2 regions of the Streptomyces sp. PsTaAH-124 genome follow, and region 2 is predicted to be linked to the other one. Evidence: riboswitches for the same ligand, from Rfam matches in the RefSeq annotation. Region 2 holds a riboswitch; the other holds the start of a gene.
What was found. A riboswitch is a leader RNA that binds a small molecule or an ion and turns the genes downstream of it on or off. The one in region 2 is predicted to bind cyclic di-AMP.

Region 1: another riboswitch for cyclic di-AMP. It lies ahead of B086_RS0110775 (M23 family metallopeptidase); the one in region 2 lies ahead of B086_RS0101295 (M23 family metallopeptidase).

The regions. Positions count from the first base shown of each region.
Region 1 is NZ_KB892163.1:239,776-247,218, reverse strand. It holds gene B086_RS39725 (PrsW family intramembrane metalloprotease) at 1-1,115, shown strand, start outside; gene B086_RS0110780 (aldo/keto reductase) at 1,123-2,067, opposite strand; gene B086_RS0110775 (M23 family metallopeptidase) at 2,233-3,312, opposite strand; cyclic di-AMP (ydaO/yuaA leader) riboswitch at 3,324-3,481, opposite strand; tRNA gene B086_RS0110770 (tRNA-Met) at 3,871-3,944, opposite strand; gene B086_RS0110765 (dihydrofolate reductase family protein) at 3,991-5,193, opposite strand; gene B086_RS0110760 (mannosyltransferase family protein) at 5,346-6,761, opposite strand; gene B086_RS39720 (hypothetical protein) at 6,851-7,321, opposite strand; gene B086_RS0110750 (SigE family RNA polymerase sigma factor) at 7,333-7,443, opposite strand, start outside.
Region 2 is NZ_KB892157.1:316,079-323,521, reverse strand. It holds gene B086_RS0101310 (DNA gyrase/topoisomerase IV subunit A) at 1-763, opposite strand, end outside; gene B086_RS0101305 (M16 family metallopeptidase) at 1,330-2,691, shown strand; gene B086_RS0101300 (M16 family metallopeptidase) at 2,688-4,076, shown strand; cyclic di-AMP (ydaO/yuaA leader) riboswitch at 4,280-4,441, shown strand; gene B086_RS0101295 (M23 family metallopeptidase) at 4,454-5,212, shown strand; gene B086_RS0101290 (GntR family transcriptional regulator) at 5,431-6,090, shown strand; gene B086_RS0101285 (HPr family phosphocarrier protein) at 6,271-6,552, opposite strand; gene B086_RS0101280 (bifunctional GNAT family N-acetyltransferase/acetate--CoA ligase family protein) at 6,675-7,443, shown strand, end outside.

The DNA of each region.
Region 1 (7,443 bases), on a different contig from region 2:
CCAAGTGGATCGCCACCGCGACCGCCGACCCGGCCGGCGCGGACACCCTGGGCGCGACGGTGATAGCCCCGATCGTGGAGGAGTCCGCGAAGGCCGCCGCCATCCTGCTGATCTTCCTCTTCCGGCGACGCGACTTCACCGGTGTCGTCGACGGCGTGGTCATCGCCGGGACCACCGCCACCGGCTTCGCCTTCACCGAGAACATCCTGTATCTGGGGACCGCCTTCGGCACCGACCAGACCAGCGGCTACCAGGGCATCGCCTCCGTCACCGCGGCGACCTTCTTCGTGCGCGTGATCATGTCCCCGTTCGCGCACCCGCTGTTCACCGTCTGCACCGGCATCGGGTTCGGCGTCGCCGCCCTGGCCGGGCAGCGCCAGCGCGCGCGGCGGCTCCTGGTGCCGCCCGCCGGACTGCTGCTCGCCATGGGCATGCACGCCTTCTGGAACGGCTCGTCCACCTTCGGCGAGTACGGCTTCTTCGCGGTCTACGGCGGCTTCATGGTGCCCGCGTTCGGGCTGCTCACCTGGCTGGTCGTGTGGACCCGGCAGCGCGAGCTGCGCACCGTCCGCGAGGAGCTGCCCGCCTACGCGGCCGCCGGGTGGCTGACCCCCGCGGAACCGTTCGCCCTCGGCTCCCTGCGCGCCCGGCGGCTGGCCCGCGAATACGCGGCCCGGCACCTGGGCAAGCCCGCCGCCCGCACCGTCGCCCAGTACGAGGCGTACGCGACCTCGCTGGCGTTCCTGCGCCGCCGGGGACGCCTGGGCCGGGCGGGCGCCGACTTCACCCTGCGCGAGCGGGAGCTGCTGCACGAGCTGTGGCGGCGGCACGAGACCGCCCAGCCCGCCCTGGACCACGCGGCCCGCATGACCGCACCGCCGGTGCGCGTCGTCCCCGCCCCCTGGCCCGCGTACGGCCTGTACGGCTACGGCCCCGGGCCGGGGTACGGGCAGGGACAGGGACACGGTCAGATACCGGCGCAGATGCCGGCGTACGGCTACGGCTACGGACACGGACACAGCGGGTACGGCGTCGCCGCCGGACAGCCCGCGCACGGACAGCCCGCGTACGGGCAGCCCCCTCACGGACAGCCCCCGTACCGCGCCCAGCCGTGAGGCCGGGTCAGGCCGAGGCGCTGGTCAGCTTCGCGGTCTCCTCGTCGGTCAGCCGCAGCTCCGCCACGCCCAGCAGGGCCGGAAGCTGCTCCACGGTGCGCGCCGAGGCGATCGGGGCGACGACCGTGGGCTGCGCCGCGAGCCAGGCGAGGGCGACCGTGGCCGTCTCGGCGCCGCGGGCGCGGGCGACCTCGTCGAGCGCGGCCAGGACCTTCTGCCCGCGCTCGGTCTCCAGGTGCTTGGCCGCGCCCTGCGCGCGCGGGCTGTCGACCGTCGTGCCGGGCCGGTACTTGCCCGTCAGGAAGCCCGCCGCCAGCGCGTAGTACGGCACCGCCGCCAGGCCCGCCCGCTCGGCGAGGTCCCGCAGAGCGCCCTCGTAGGTGTCCCGGGAGACCAGGTTGTAGTGCGGCTGGAGCGCGACGTAGCAGGCCAGACCCTCGCGTTCGGAGAAGTCCAGGGACTCCTTCAGGCGCTCGGCGGAGATGTTGGAGGCGGCGATGTACCGCACCTTGCCCGCCCGCACCAGTTCGTCCAGGGCGCCGATGATCTCCTCGACGGGCACCTCGGGCCGGTCGAAGTGCGTGTAGTACAGGTCGATGTGGTCGGTGCCCAGCCGCTTGAGGGAGGCGTCGGCCGCGGCCTTGATATTGGCGGCGGACAGGCCCTGGAAGTCGGGGTGCTGGCTGACCTTGGTGGCGACGACGACGTCGGAGCGGTTGCCGCGCTCCTTGATCCACTTGCCGATGATCGTCTCGGACTCGCCGCCCCGGTGGCCCTCCACCCAGGCCGAGTAGGAGTCGGCGGTGTCCAGGAAGTTGCCGCCGGCCGCCGTGTAGGCGTCCAGGACGGCGAAGGACCGCTCCTGGTCGGCGGTCCAGCCGAAGACGTTGCCGCCGAGGGCGAGCGGGAAGACCTCGAGGTCGGACGAGCCCAGCTTGTGCAGAGAAGTCATGTGATCCATCAACGCCCCCGGCGGAGCAGCCCATTCCGCGCCCCGCCGGTCCCGGGCGCAAAGCTTGCGCAAACCACCCGGACGGCTGGCGACGCGCCCGCAGCCATGCCCCCCCCCCGGCCCGGGGGATCAAGGGATCGGGGGATCAGGCGGACGGACAGGGCATCAGGGGGTGAGGCCCTTGGCCTGGAGCCAGGCCATCGGGTCGATGCCGGACGCCTGACCGCCCGGGTGGACCTCCAGGTGCAGATGCGGACCGGTGACGTTGCCGGTGGCGCCGACCCGGCCGATGACCTCGCCGGTGGCGACCTTCTGCCCGGCGCTCACGCTGATCGACGACTGGTGGCAGAACCACAGCTCGGTGCCGTCGTCCAGGGTGAGGATCGTGCGGTAGCCGTAGGCACCCGCCCAGCCGGCCTCGGTGACGGTGCCGCTGTGGATCGCCTTGATCAGGGTGCCGGTGGGCGCGGCGAAGTCGAGGCCGGTGTGGTGCCCGGAGGACCACATGGAGCCGGCCTGGCCGAAGGTGGAGGTGATCGTGTACGAGGAGGTCGGCAGCGTGTACTGCTTGGCCAGCTCCGCCAGCCGCGCCGCCTCGGCCTTCTTCCGGGCCTCCTCCTCCGCCTTCTTCTTCTCGGCGGCGGCCTTGGCCTCGGCCTCCTGCTTCGCCTCGGCGGCGGCCTCGTCCGCCTGCCGGGCGGCGCGCTGGACGGCGGCCTGCTCGGTGGCGGCCTCGGCCCTGGCCGCGACCTGGGCCTGCTGCTGCTCGGCCTGGGCCATGATCCGGTTGCGCAGCGCCTCGCCCGCGCCGGACGCGGCACGGGGAGCGGCCGTCGTCCCGGCCGGTGCGGCGGTGACGTCGCTGAGCGCGGTGGCGGAGCCCTCGTGGCGCTCCTTGGCGGAGCCGCCGTCGAAGAGGGAGCCCACGGAGGCGGGCAGCGCGTGCAGGTCCGGCACGTCGGGCAGCGAGATCGCGACCGGCGGCTTGCCGGTGTTGGCGCTGGCCATGCCGCCCGCGCCGACGGCCGCTATGACGCCCACGCCGAGCACGGTGGAGCTGCGGGCCAGCCCGCCGCCGCGCTGCTTGGCGACGCGGTGCCGGCCGCGCACGGGGCGGAGGGAGTCCTCGGTGGGGTTCCACTCCTCCACGGGGCCCTCGTCGGGGGTCCGGCCGCCGTAGCCGAAGGAATCGGTGCGCTGGCTCGGCATGAACGGGGCTTCTGGGGCAGGCCGGTTGGACGCCACGCGGGCGTGCTCCTTTCCTTCCGTCTCGCCTACCGGGTTAGCTGACGGGTTCGGAGCGGGAAGGTCTCCTACGCGCGTCAACCGGCCGTACACATACGGCGGATGATGCCCGATTCACCCCAAATTGGTGGTTCCCCGGTTCCCTTGCGGGATTCGGCGCGCGCGCACGGAGCCGCCTCTGATGACGGCTGGGACGACCGCGCTGCGTTATCGAACGTTAATAGACCCGGGCCTCCGATTCCAAGCCGCCCGCCTTGATCATTAAACCTTTTTGGCCAAGACGTACACCCCAGAGATGACGAAACCAGGGCGAGTTGACTGAACTTCAGGCCATTTCCGGCGCGCGACGACGGCGCGGACGCCCACGAGAGAAGTGATGGTGTGTCAGTTGTTATGCGGACGGGCACGGGCCGGTCACGCGAGGTGACATCGGCCAAGGGGCGACCGGGAGCCGGAATAGCGCAGAAGACCGCAGCAGAGAACCACGGAAGACCGCCGGAAGCCCGGAAAACACTCAGGGCCGGAATCCGTTTCCGGATTCCGGCCCTGAGTCTTCAGTAGCGGGGACAGGATTTGAACCTGCGACCTCTGGGTTATGAGCCCAGCGAGCTACCGAGCTGCTCCACCCCGCGTCGTTGAGATAACTGTACCTCACCTGCGGGGTGGATTGCACACGCGTTACGGCAGGTGCCGGTTCGGCTCCTTGGCCAGGGCCTCGAACTCCGGCAGCACCACGACGTCCGCGCCCTCTGCCGCCAGCACCCCGGAGCCGTCGGCGGACTCCACGAAGGTGTCCGGCTCCCGCCACGCCGTGACGACCCGCCGCACCCCCGCGTCCAGAATCAGCCGGGCGCACGGCCGCGGCCGGGAGGCGCGTCGGGCGCACGGTTCCAGGCTGCTGTACACCGTGGCCCCGGGCAGCCGCGGGTCCACCGGGTCGACCTTGGCGAGCGCGGCCTCCTCCGCGTGCACCACCGGGTCACCGGCCTCCCGCGAGTGGCCCCGGGCCAGCTCGGTGCCGTCCGCCGCGACCACCACCGCGCCCACGCTGAACGCCGTGCGCGAGGGCGGGCACTGCGCGGCCAGCTCGCAGGCGATCCGCAGCCAGTGCCGGTCGGCGGGCACGGCGCCGGTCCCGGTGCCGGGGGCCGTGGGCTCGTAGCGCATGAGGACGACGTCCCCGAGGGCCCGGGTCTCCAGCAGCCGCAGCCGTCCGGCCTGGTACGCGCCCGGCCCGAACAGGCGCGGCGCCGCCGGGTCCCCCACGATCAGCGGCGCGACCACGAGCTGGAGCTCGTCGGCGAGCTGCTGCCTCAGCAACTGGGTGTGCACCGTGCCGCCGCCCTCGACCATGAGCCGGCGCACCCCGCGCACGTCGTGCAGATGCTCCAGCAGGCGCCGCCAGTCGAGCGCCGCGCCCAGCGGGACTACGGAGACGGAGGCGGCGCCGGTGGCGGGGACGGGGGCGGTGGCGGGGGACGCGGCATCGGGATCCTCGGATCCGGGGGCCGTACCGACGCCCGCGCGGCGCAGCCGTTCGGCGCCCTCGTCGGTCGTGTAGACGGCCTTCTCGCCGCCCGTGTGCCAGAAGCGCGCCCGCGGGTCCAGCTCGCCGGTGGCGGTGACCGTGACCTTCAGCGGATGCTCCGCCCGGCCGGCGGCGACCCGGGCCGCGCGGCGCTCGGGCGCGTTGACCAGCAGGCGGGGGTTGTCGGCGCGCAGGGTGCCGGCGCCGACGAGGATGGCGTCGGAGGCGGCCCGCACCGCGTCGACCCGGTCGAAGTCGGCGGCGCCGGACAGCAGCAGGCGGTCGGGACCGGTGTCGTCCAGGCAGCCGTCCAGGGAGACGGCGGCGGACAGCAGGACATGGGGCAGGGGCATCGGGGCGCACTCTTTCTCGGAGGCGGACGGACTCGGAGGCGTGGGGGCGCTCGGTTTCTACCCGTCCATCCTCGCGGCCCCGTCCGGAACCTCACCGTCCGCCCCTGGGTCCGGGCGCGTACGTCCCCCGGCGGGGCACCGGCCCGGTGGCGTCACCCGGTCCAGTGTCCCGAGGTGAACGTCACCGCGAGCACCGCCGTCAGCGGCGCGACCACCCCGACGTACGCGTCCTTCACCCAGCGCCGCCGCAGGCTCCAGTGGGCCAGGCCGGTCCACAGCGGCCACCAGATCAGGGTGGCGCGGGGCACGGAGAGGTACCAGTAGGACGTGCCCAGGGCCCACAGGTTGAGGGCGATGAACACGGCCTCCGGCCAGCGGCGGCGGACCAGCAGCACGGCGAGCAGCAGCACCCCGACCGCCATGGCCGCCAGCTCCAGCTGGAACTCGACGGCGTACCCGGTGCTCTGGAGGTGGCCGAAGGCGTTGTGCCAGGTGTTGCGGAGGGACTCGGCGGGGGTGTGGAAGTCCCGGTACCAGCCGCGTTCCTCGGCGTGCTTCCAGGCCATCCAGTCACCGGTGTGCGCCCGCAGGTAGCCGGTGTAGACGGCGGCGGGCACGGCGGGCAGCAGGCACCAGCCGAGCGGGAGCAGCCGACGGGCGAGCGGCGCGCCGTCCGAGCCGTCCGAGCCGTCCGAGCCGTCCGAGCCGTCCGCCCGAGCCTGCGCGCGTACGGCGAGCAGGAGTTCGACGGCGAGCGCGGCGGCCAGGAACAGACCACTGACCCGGACGGTGGTGGCCGCCGCGCCGAGCAGCCCGGCGAGCGGCCAGTTGCCGCGCTTGGCCGCGAGCCAGGCGGGGAGCGCCAGGGCGAGGAACAGCGACTCGGTGTAGCCGGCGGCCAGGAACACCGCGGCGGGCGAGAACAGCAGGAAGGTGGCGGCCCGCGGGCCCGCCTCGCCGCCGTCCGGGCGGCCGAGAGCGGCGATCCGGCCCAGCGCCACCACGGCCACCGCCCCGCTCACCAGGGAGATCAGCAGCCCGGCCGCGGTCCAGTCGGGGACGACGGTATGGACGGCGCGCAGCAGGAGCGGGAAGCCGGGAAAGAACGCCACCCGGTTGTCGTGCGGGACGTCGATGCCCGGGAACGCGTCGAAGTAGCCGTACTCGGCGATCCGCCGGTAGTGGACCCAGTCCCACTGCTCCCAGCGGGAGAGCCAGGTGGCGGGGGTCCGGTCGGCGGTGCCGCCGGGGGCCAGCCAGGCGCTGGCGTAGGCGACGAGGCCGAGGCCGAGGCGGGTGAAGAGGTAGAGGCGCAGGACGCGGAGGTCGGCCGGGGTGAGGCGGCCGGACAGCCAGTGCGGTGTGCGGTCGGGTATCCGGCCGCGTATCCGCTCCGGTATCCGGCCGCGTATGCGCTCCGCCACCCGGCCGGGCGTCCGCCGCCGCCCGTGCGGCCGGCCTCCCGGGCCGGCTTCGGCCCCGGCGGCGGGGGCGGAGCCCGGTCCGCGGGGGCCGCCGCCCGGCCCGGGGGCGCCCGGGGTCTCGGTCGTGGGCAGGGTCGTGGTCATCGGGCGTCCGTTCCTGAGAGGGGCCGGGCGGGCGGTGGGGGAGGCGGCTGCGGTCGGCGCTGCGGCTGGGCCCGGGACACGCGCGTGGACTACCCGTGCCCGGCGGTGCCACTGGTGCCGCCGGACGGGGGCGTGGTCCGGGACGCCGGGGCGTACGAGGGCGAGGAGGAGCCCCCGGCCGTGGCCGGCGGGAGGGTCGTGGCGGCCCGGGAAGGGGAGCCCGAAGAGGCTTCCGAAGGGGGGTCGCTCGGGGAGAGGCTGGGCGACGCTGTCCGGTCCGGGTCCGCCCGCGGGGAGAACGGCGAGGACAGGGGGCTCACCGCGGGGCGCGGCGGGGCCGTGCCGGGTTCCACGCCGACGCGGGTGCCGGGCAGGAGGAACAGTCCGAGGCCCGCCCCGGCGACCGCCAGCAGCGAGCCGACGGCCCGTTGCGCCGCGCGCGCCCGGCGGCGCGCCCGTACGCCCTCCCACAGGCGGGCGCGGTGCCGGGGCTCGAAGGGCGTGTGCTCCTGCGGCGCGCGCATCAGCCGCGCCAGCCGCCGTTCGAAGTCGTCGTCCATGGTCCTCTCCTTCACCCCACCGACTCGCTGACGTCGTCCAGGAGCTGCCTCAGGCGCGCCACTCCGCGCGCGGCGTGCGAGCGGGCCGTGCCCAGCGGGCAGCCCAGCGCGTCCGCCACCTG
Region 2 (7,443 bases):
GGATCTTGAACGTGCCGCGCCCCGACTCGTAGGCGTCGCGGATCCCGGACAGGCCCACGATCCGCCCGCCGGTGGGCAGGTCGGGACCCGGGACGTGCTTCATCAGCGCGTCCAGGTCCGCGTTCGGATTGCGGATCAGGTGGCGGGCCGCCGCGACGACCTCGCCCAGGTTGTGCGGGGGCATGTTCGTGGCCATGCCGACGGCGATGCCCGACGCGCCGTTCACCAGGAGGTTCGGGAAGGCGGCGGGCAGGGCCACCGGCTCCTGCTCCTGGCCGTCGTAGTTGGGCGCGAAGTCGACCGTGTCCTCGTCGATCGACTCGGTCATCAGGCTGGTCGCCTCGGCCATGCGGCACTCGGTGTACCGCATCGCGGCGGGCGGGTCGTCGTTGCCCAGGGAGCCGAAGTTGCCGTGGCCGTCGACCAGCGGGACGCGCATCGAGAAGGACTGGGCCAGCCGCACCAGCGCGTCGTAGATGGACGCGTCGCCGTGCGGGTGGAGCTTGCCCATGACCTCGCCGACGACACGGGCGCACTTCACATAGCCGCGCTCGGGGCGCAGGCCCATCTCGTTCATCTGGTAGACGATGCGGCGGTGCACCGGCTTCAGTCCGTCCCGGGCGTCCGGCAGGGCGCGCGAGTAGATGACCGAGTACGCGTACTCGAGGAAGGAGCCCTGCATCTCGTCGACCACGTCGATGTCGAGGATCTTCTCCTCGTACGGGTCGTCGGGCGGCGGGGTCTTCGTGCTGCGGCGGGCCATCGCTGCCGGCTCCTTGCTGAAGCGTGGAACGGGATCTGACGCCGACCATTGTGGACCGCCGGACTGACAACGTGGACCGGACCCCGCCCCACGAGCCTCCCCGGACCCCTCGCGGAGCCCCCGGACCGGCCCGTCGGAAGGGGCCGCGGGTCCCTTCCCGGGCCCCGGCGGAAGGCGCCGGAGCGCCCCGCGGCCCCCGGCCCGGACCGCGCCGCCCCCCTCGAACCACCGTCCACCGTCCCGAAGCACCGCCCACTGCCCCGAAGTCCCGCCCGCCGCCCGCGTGTCGGCCCCCGGCACGGCGCCACGGCGGCTCCCGCCCGCGCCCCGGCCCGCCCCGCACGGTCCGCGCCCCACCCCGCGCGCCCTCGTACGCCCCGCGCGCGGCCGCCGAGCCGCCCGCCCCGCCTGCTTCACCTCGTCCCCCGTTCTCGTCCCCCGTTCGATCTCGCTCAGGGCGTACGGGGAGCGGGAACTTCGCCAGCGGCTCGCACGCTTGCATACAGTGGCAGGACCGGCAGGAACAGGGCGGATTCCGGACCGCCACCGCGATCGAAGGGACGTACATGCCCAAGGGTCACACCGCCACAGCCGAGGCAGGCTCCGGCGGCCTGACAGCGACCGAGCACCGCCTGGCCAACGGCCTGCGCGTGGTGCTCTCCGAGGACCACCTGACCCCGGTCGCGGCGGTGTGCCTCTGGTACGACGTCGGCTCCCGCCACGAGGTGAAGGGGCGCACCGGCCTGGCCCATCTCTTCGAGCACCTGATGTTCCAGGGCTCGGCCCAGGTGACGGGCAACGGCCACTTCGAACTGGTGCAGGGCGCCGGCGGCTCGCTGAACGGCACCACCAGCTTCGAGCGCACCAACTACTTCGAGACCATGCCCGCCCACCAGCTGGAGCTGGCGCTCTGGCTGGAGGCCGACCGCATGGGCTCCCTGCTCGCCGCCCTGGACGACGAGTCGATGGAGAACCAGCGCGACGTCGTCAAGAACGAGCGCCGCCAGCGCTACGACAACGTCCCCTACGGCACGGCCTTCGAGCGGCTCACCGCCCTCGCCTACCCGGAGGGCCACCCGTACCACCACACGCCGATCGGGTCCATGGCCGACCTGGACGCGGCCACCCTGGAGGACGCCCGCGCGTTCTTCCGCACGTACTACGCGCCCAACAACGCCGTGCTGTCGGTCGTCGGCGACATCGACCCGCAGCAGACGCTCGCCTGGATCGAGAAGTACTTCGGCTCCATCGCCTCCCACGACGGCAAGCCCGAGCCCCGCGACGGCTCGCTGCCCGAGGTGATGGGCGAACAGCTGCGCGAGGTCGTCGAGGAGGAGGTCCCGGCGCGCGCCCTGATGGCCGCCTACCGCCTCCCGCACGACGGCACGCGCGCGTGCGACGCCGCCGACCTCGCCCTGACCGTCCTGGGCGGCGGCGAGTCCTCCCGGCTCTACAACCGGCTGGTGCGCCGCGACCGCACCGCCGTGGCCGCCGGGTTCGGCCTGCTGCGGCTGGCGGGCGCGCCCTCCCTGGGCTGGCTCGACGTCAAGACCTCCGGTGACGTGGAGGTCCCCGTCATCGAGGCCGCCATCGACGAGGAGCTGGCCCGCTTCGCCGCGGAGGGCCCCACCGCCGAGGAACTGGAGCGGGCCCAGGCCCAGCTGGAGCGCGAGTGGCTGGACCGGCTCGGCACGGTCGCGGGCCGCGCCGACGAACTGTGCCGCTTCGCCGTCCTGTTCGGCGACCCGCAGCTCGCCCTCACCGCCGTCCGGCGCGTCCTGGAGGTGACGCCCGAGGAGGTCCAGGAGGTCGCCAAGGCCCGGCTGCGCCCCGACAACCGCGCGGTCCTCGTCTACGAGCCGACCGCCCCCGAGGCCCAGGACGACACCCCCGACGCCCAGGACGACACCGAGGAGACGGCGAAGTGACCGAGCTGGCCACCATGGAGTTCCACCCCCGCCCCGAGGCCGGCGAGGCCAGGCCGTGGGCGTTCCCGGCCCCCGGGCGCGGCACCCTGGACAACGGCATCACGGTGCTGCGCTGCCACCGCCCCGGCCAGCAGGTCGTCGCCGTCGAGGTGCTCCTCGACGCGCCCCTGGACGCCGAGCCGGCCGGCCTGGACGGCGTCGCCACGATCATGGCGCGGGCCTTCTCCGAGGGCACCGACAAGCACTCCGCCGAGGACTTCGCCGCCGAGCTGGAGCGGGCGGGCGCCACCCTGGACGCGCACGCCGACCACCCCGGCGTACGGCTCAGCCTGGAGGTCCCGGTCTCCCGGCTGGCCAAGGGGCTCGCGCTGCTCTCCGACGCGCTGCGGGCGCCCGCGTTCGCCGGGTCCGAGGTCGAGCGGCTGGTGCGCAACCGGCTCGACGAGATCCCGCACGAGCTGGCCAACCCCTCCCGCCGGGCCGCCAAGGAGCTGTCCCGGCAGCTGTTCCCGGCCACCGCCCGCATGTCGCGCCCGCGCCAGGGCACCGAGGAGACCGTCGCCGCCGTCGACGCCGCCGCGGTCCGCGCCTTCTACGACCGGCACGTGCGCCCGGCCACGGCCACCGCCGTGGTCGTCGGCGACCTCACCGGCATCGACCTCGACGAGCTGCTCGGCGAGACCCTGGGCGCCTGGACCGGTTCACCGGCCGAGCCGCGTCCGGTGCCGCCGGTCACCGCCGACGACACCGGCCGCGTGGTGATCGTGGACCGTCCCGGCGCCGTCCAGACCCAGCTGCTCATCGGCCGGATCGGACCCGACCGGCACGACCGCGTGTGGCCCGCCCAGGTGCTCGGCACCTACTGCCTGGGCGGCACCCTGACCTCCCGTCTGGACCGCGTCCTGCGCGAGGAGAAGGGCTACACCTACGGCGTGCGGTCCTTCGGCCAGGTGCTGCGCTCGGCGCCCGACGGCACCGGCGCGGCCATGCTCGCCATCAGCGGCTCGGTCGACACGCCGAACACCGGACCGGCCCTGGACGACCTCTTCACGGTGCTGCGCAAGCTCGCCGCCGAGGGGCTCACCGAGGCCGAGCGGGACGTGGCCGTGCAGAACCTGGTGGGGGTGGCGCCGCTCAAGTACGAGACGGCCGCCGCCGTGGCGAGCACACTCGCCGACCAGGTCGAGCAGCACCTGCCCGACGACTACCAGGCGACGCTCTATCAGCAGCTCGCGCAGACCGGCACGGTGGAGGCGACCGCCGCGGTCGTCAGCGCCTTCCCGGTGGACCGCCTGGTGACGGTGCTCGTCGGGGACGCGGCGCAGATCAAGGAGCCGGTCGAGGCGCTCGGCGTCGGCCCGGTGACCGTGGTCGCCGCCGAGTAGGACGCATCGCGCGGCACGCGCGCGCGTGGGGCCCCGGTGACCGGAGTGTCACCGGGGCCCCGGCATGTCCGTATTGGGCAGGAGGCGCCCTGTCTGCCCTGTGGCGTGCGCTACAAAATCCCGGATCTGTTTGGGTGCGGAACGCGGCTCCGTCTAGCGTCGGTCCGACTGTTCGTCGGGCAGTGCGCCGCAGCCGCGGCACCGGACAGTCATCGCCGAGTCCCCGTACGGCGCGAGCCAGGGGAGCCGGGGACCCACTCAGTCCCTGGGGTGAATCGGGCACCGTGCGCCGAGCACGGCACCCGTAGGAGACCTTCCTGCTCCGAACCCGTCAGCTAACCCGGTAGGCGAGAGGGAAGGAAAGGACCAGCCACCACATGGCGTTCACGCGCGCCACCGGGAAGCACCGCCGTCCCGGCCGGGTGCAGCGCACCACCGCCCGCGCGGCGGGTGTCGCTGCCCTCACCACCACCGGCGTCATCGGCACCCTCGCCGCCTCCCCGGCACTCGCCGCCGAGACCCCCGCCCCCGCGGACACCGGCCTCACCCCGGTCATCAGCCTCGGCGACACCGTCGCCGAGCGGGTCGACGCGCAGGCCGCCGCCCAGTGGGAGGCCGCCCAGCAGAAGCAGGCCGAGCAGGCCGCGCGCAAGCTGGCCGCCGAGCGCGCCGAGCAGGCGCGCGAGGCCAAGGAGCGGGCCGACCGCGAGGCCGAGCGCAAGCGCCTCAACACCTTCGTGCCGCCCATCGCCGGCTCCTACGTCTCCACCGGCTACAAGACCGGCGGCTCGCTGTGGTCCTCCGGCTCGCACACCGGCATCGACTTCCACGCCGCGACCGGAACCCCCGTCCACGCGGTCGGCGTCGGCACCGTGGTGGAGACCGGCTGGGGCGGGGCGTACGGCAACCAGGTCGTCATCAGGATGGCCGACGGCATGTACACCCAGTACGGCCATCTGTCGTCCATCGGCGTCACGGTGGGCCAGCAGGTCGTCGCGGGCCAGCAGATCGCGGTGTCGGGCTCCACGGGCAACGTCACCGGTCCGCATCTGCACTTCGAGGCGCGCACCGGCGCGGAGTACGGCTCGGACGTCGACCCGATCGCCTACCTCCGCACGCACGGCGTGCAGGTCTGAATTCCGGCTCCGGGCACGCTCCGTATTCTTCTCCGCCGCACTGCATCCCGGCTGTCCAAAAAATATCCCTGGATTCCGTCACGCCGTCGGAAATTCCCGCGCATTGTTCTAGAGTCGTCGGAATGCGCGTCCGCGGCGTGTCCGCCACGGGCGCGCCACGGCCATGGACACGGCCATGGACACGACCACGGCCACGGGACGGGATACGGAGGTCGGACATGCGTGTTCCGGCGCAGTCGGTGTGCACGGCGATCCGGGACGACATCGTCGCCGGGGTGCACGAGCGCGGCAGCCGGCTCACCGAGGAGGTCCTGGCCCGCCGCTACGGCGTCTCGCGCGTCCCGGTGCGCGAGGCCCTGCGCACCCTGGAGGCCGAGGGCTTCGTGGTGACCCGGCGGCACGCGGGCGCGTGCGTCGCCGAGCCGACCGAGCAGGAGGGCGCCGACCTGCTGGAGATGCGCCTGCTGCTGGAGCCGCTGGGCGCCGAGCGGGCCGCCCAGCGGCGCACCGAGGGCCATCTGAAGGTGCTGCGCGGCCTGGTCAGGCTCGGTCAGGAGCGGGCCGCGGGCGGGGGCGGCGAGGAGCTGCGGTCCCTGGCCGCCTGGTTCCACGAGACCCTGGCCCAGTCCTGCGGCAGCCCTGCGCTGACCGCCGCCCTGGCCCAGCTGCGGCACAAGATCACCTGGATGTACGGGGCGCCGGACCCCGCCGACCCGGCCGAGACCTGGGCCGGACACGGGGCGATCGTCGACGCGGTGGCACGCGGCGACGCCGCACACGCACGCGCCCTGACCGCCCAGCACACCGAGCGGATCACCGCCGCGCAGCGTGCGAGTGCCCGGAAACATTCCGTCAACACATCGAGCGCACGGAATTAACACGCGTGCCGTAGAAAAGGACAGGCAAGGACCGGAAGAGACCGGCAAGGAATTCTGCCCCGATATCCGCGTCCCCCTTTCCGCTCCCGGCACGGGGAATTCACGCGGACACACGAAAACCGCGCCGCCCCGCAGGGGGAGACGCGGTTCCCGGACGCGCTGTGTGTTCCCTCCGGCCGCTCAGACGGTCTCGGGAAGCTCTTCCAGGCCCTCGGCGACCAGCTTGGCCAGCCGCTCCAGGGCGGCCTCCGCGCCCTCGGCGTCGGAGGCGAGGACGACCTCCTCGCCACCCTGCGCGCCCAGGCCGAGCACGGCCAGCATGGAGGCCGCGTTGACGGGGTTGCCGTCGGCCTTGGCGATCGTCACGGGGACCCCTGCGGCCGTGGCGGCCCGGACGAAGATGGAAGCGGGGCGGGCGTGGAGACCCTCGGCCCAGCCGACGTTGACGCGGCGCTCAGCCATGTGATGCTGCCCTTCAGGTGTAGCAGGTTGTCTAGACCAGTTTCCCATACGTGCGGCACCGTGTGGGTACGCCACACACCGCCTCGCGCCGCCGCCCGGGGGCGAGCCGTACGCTGGGCCCCATGCAGACCTCGTCGGACCGGCATGCGTACCCCGCCCACTGGGAGGCCGACGTGGTGCTGCGCGACGGGGGCACGGCACGGATCCGGCCCATCACCGCCGAGGACGCCGACCGGCTGGTCAGCTTCTACGAGCAGGTGTCGGACGAGTCCAAGTACTACCGCTTCTTCGCGCCCTACCCGCGCCTGTCCGCCAAGGACGTCCACCGCTTCACGCACCATGACTTCGTGGACCGGGTGGGGCTCGCGGCCACCGTCGGCGGCGAGTTCATCGCCACCGTACGCTACGACCGCATCGGCCCCGCCGGAGCGCCCGGCCCGGCGCCCGGCGACGAGGCCGAGGTCGCCTTCCTGGTGCAGGACGCCCACCAGGGGCGCGGGGTCGCCTCCGCCCTGCTGGAGCACATCGCGGCCGTCGCCCGCGAGCGCGGCATCCGCCGCTTCTCCGCCGAGGTGCTGCCCGCGAACACCAAGATGATCAAGGTGTTCACCGACGCCGGGTACACCCAGAAGCGCAGCTTCGAGGACGGTGTCGTCCGACTGGAGTTCGACATCGAGCCGACGGACCGCTCGCTGGCCGTGCAGCGCGCGCGGGAGCAGCGCGCGGAGGGGCGCTCGGTGCGGCGGCTGCTGCTGCCCGGCTCGGTCGCCGTGATCGGCGTCGGCCGCGGCCCCGCGAGCGTGGGCCGCGGCATCCTCGGCCATCTGCGCGAGGCCGGGTTCACCGGCCCGCTGTACGCCGTCAACCGCGCCTTCGAGCCGGAGCGCGCGG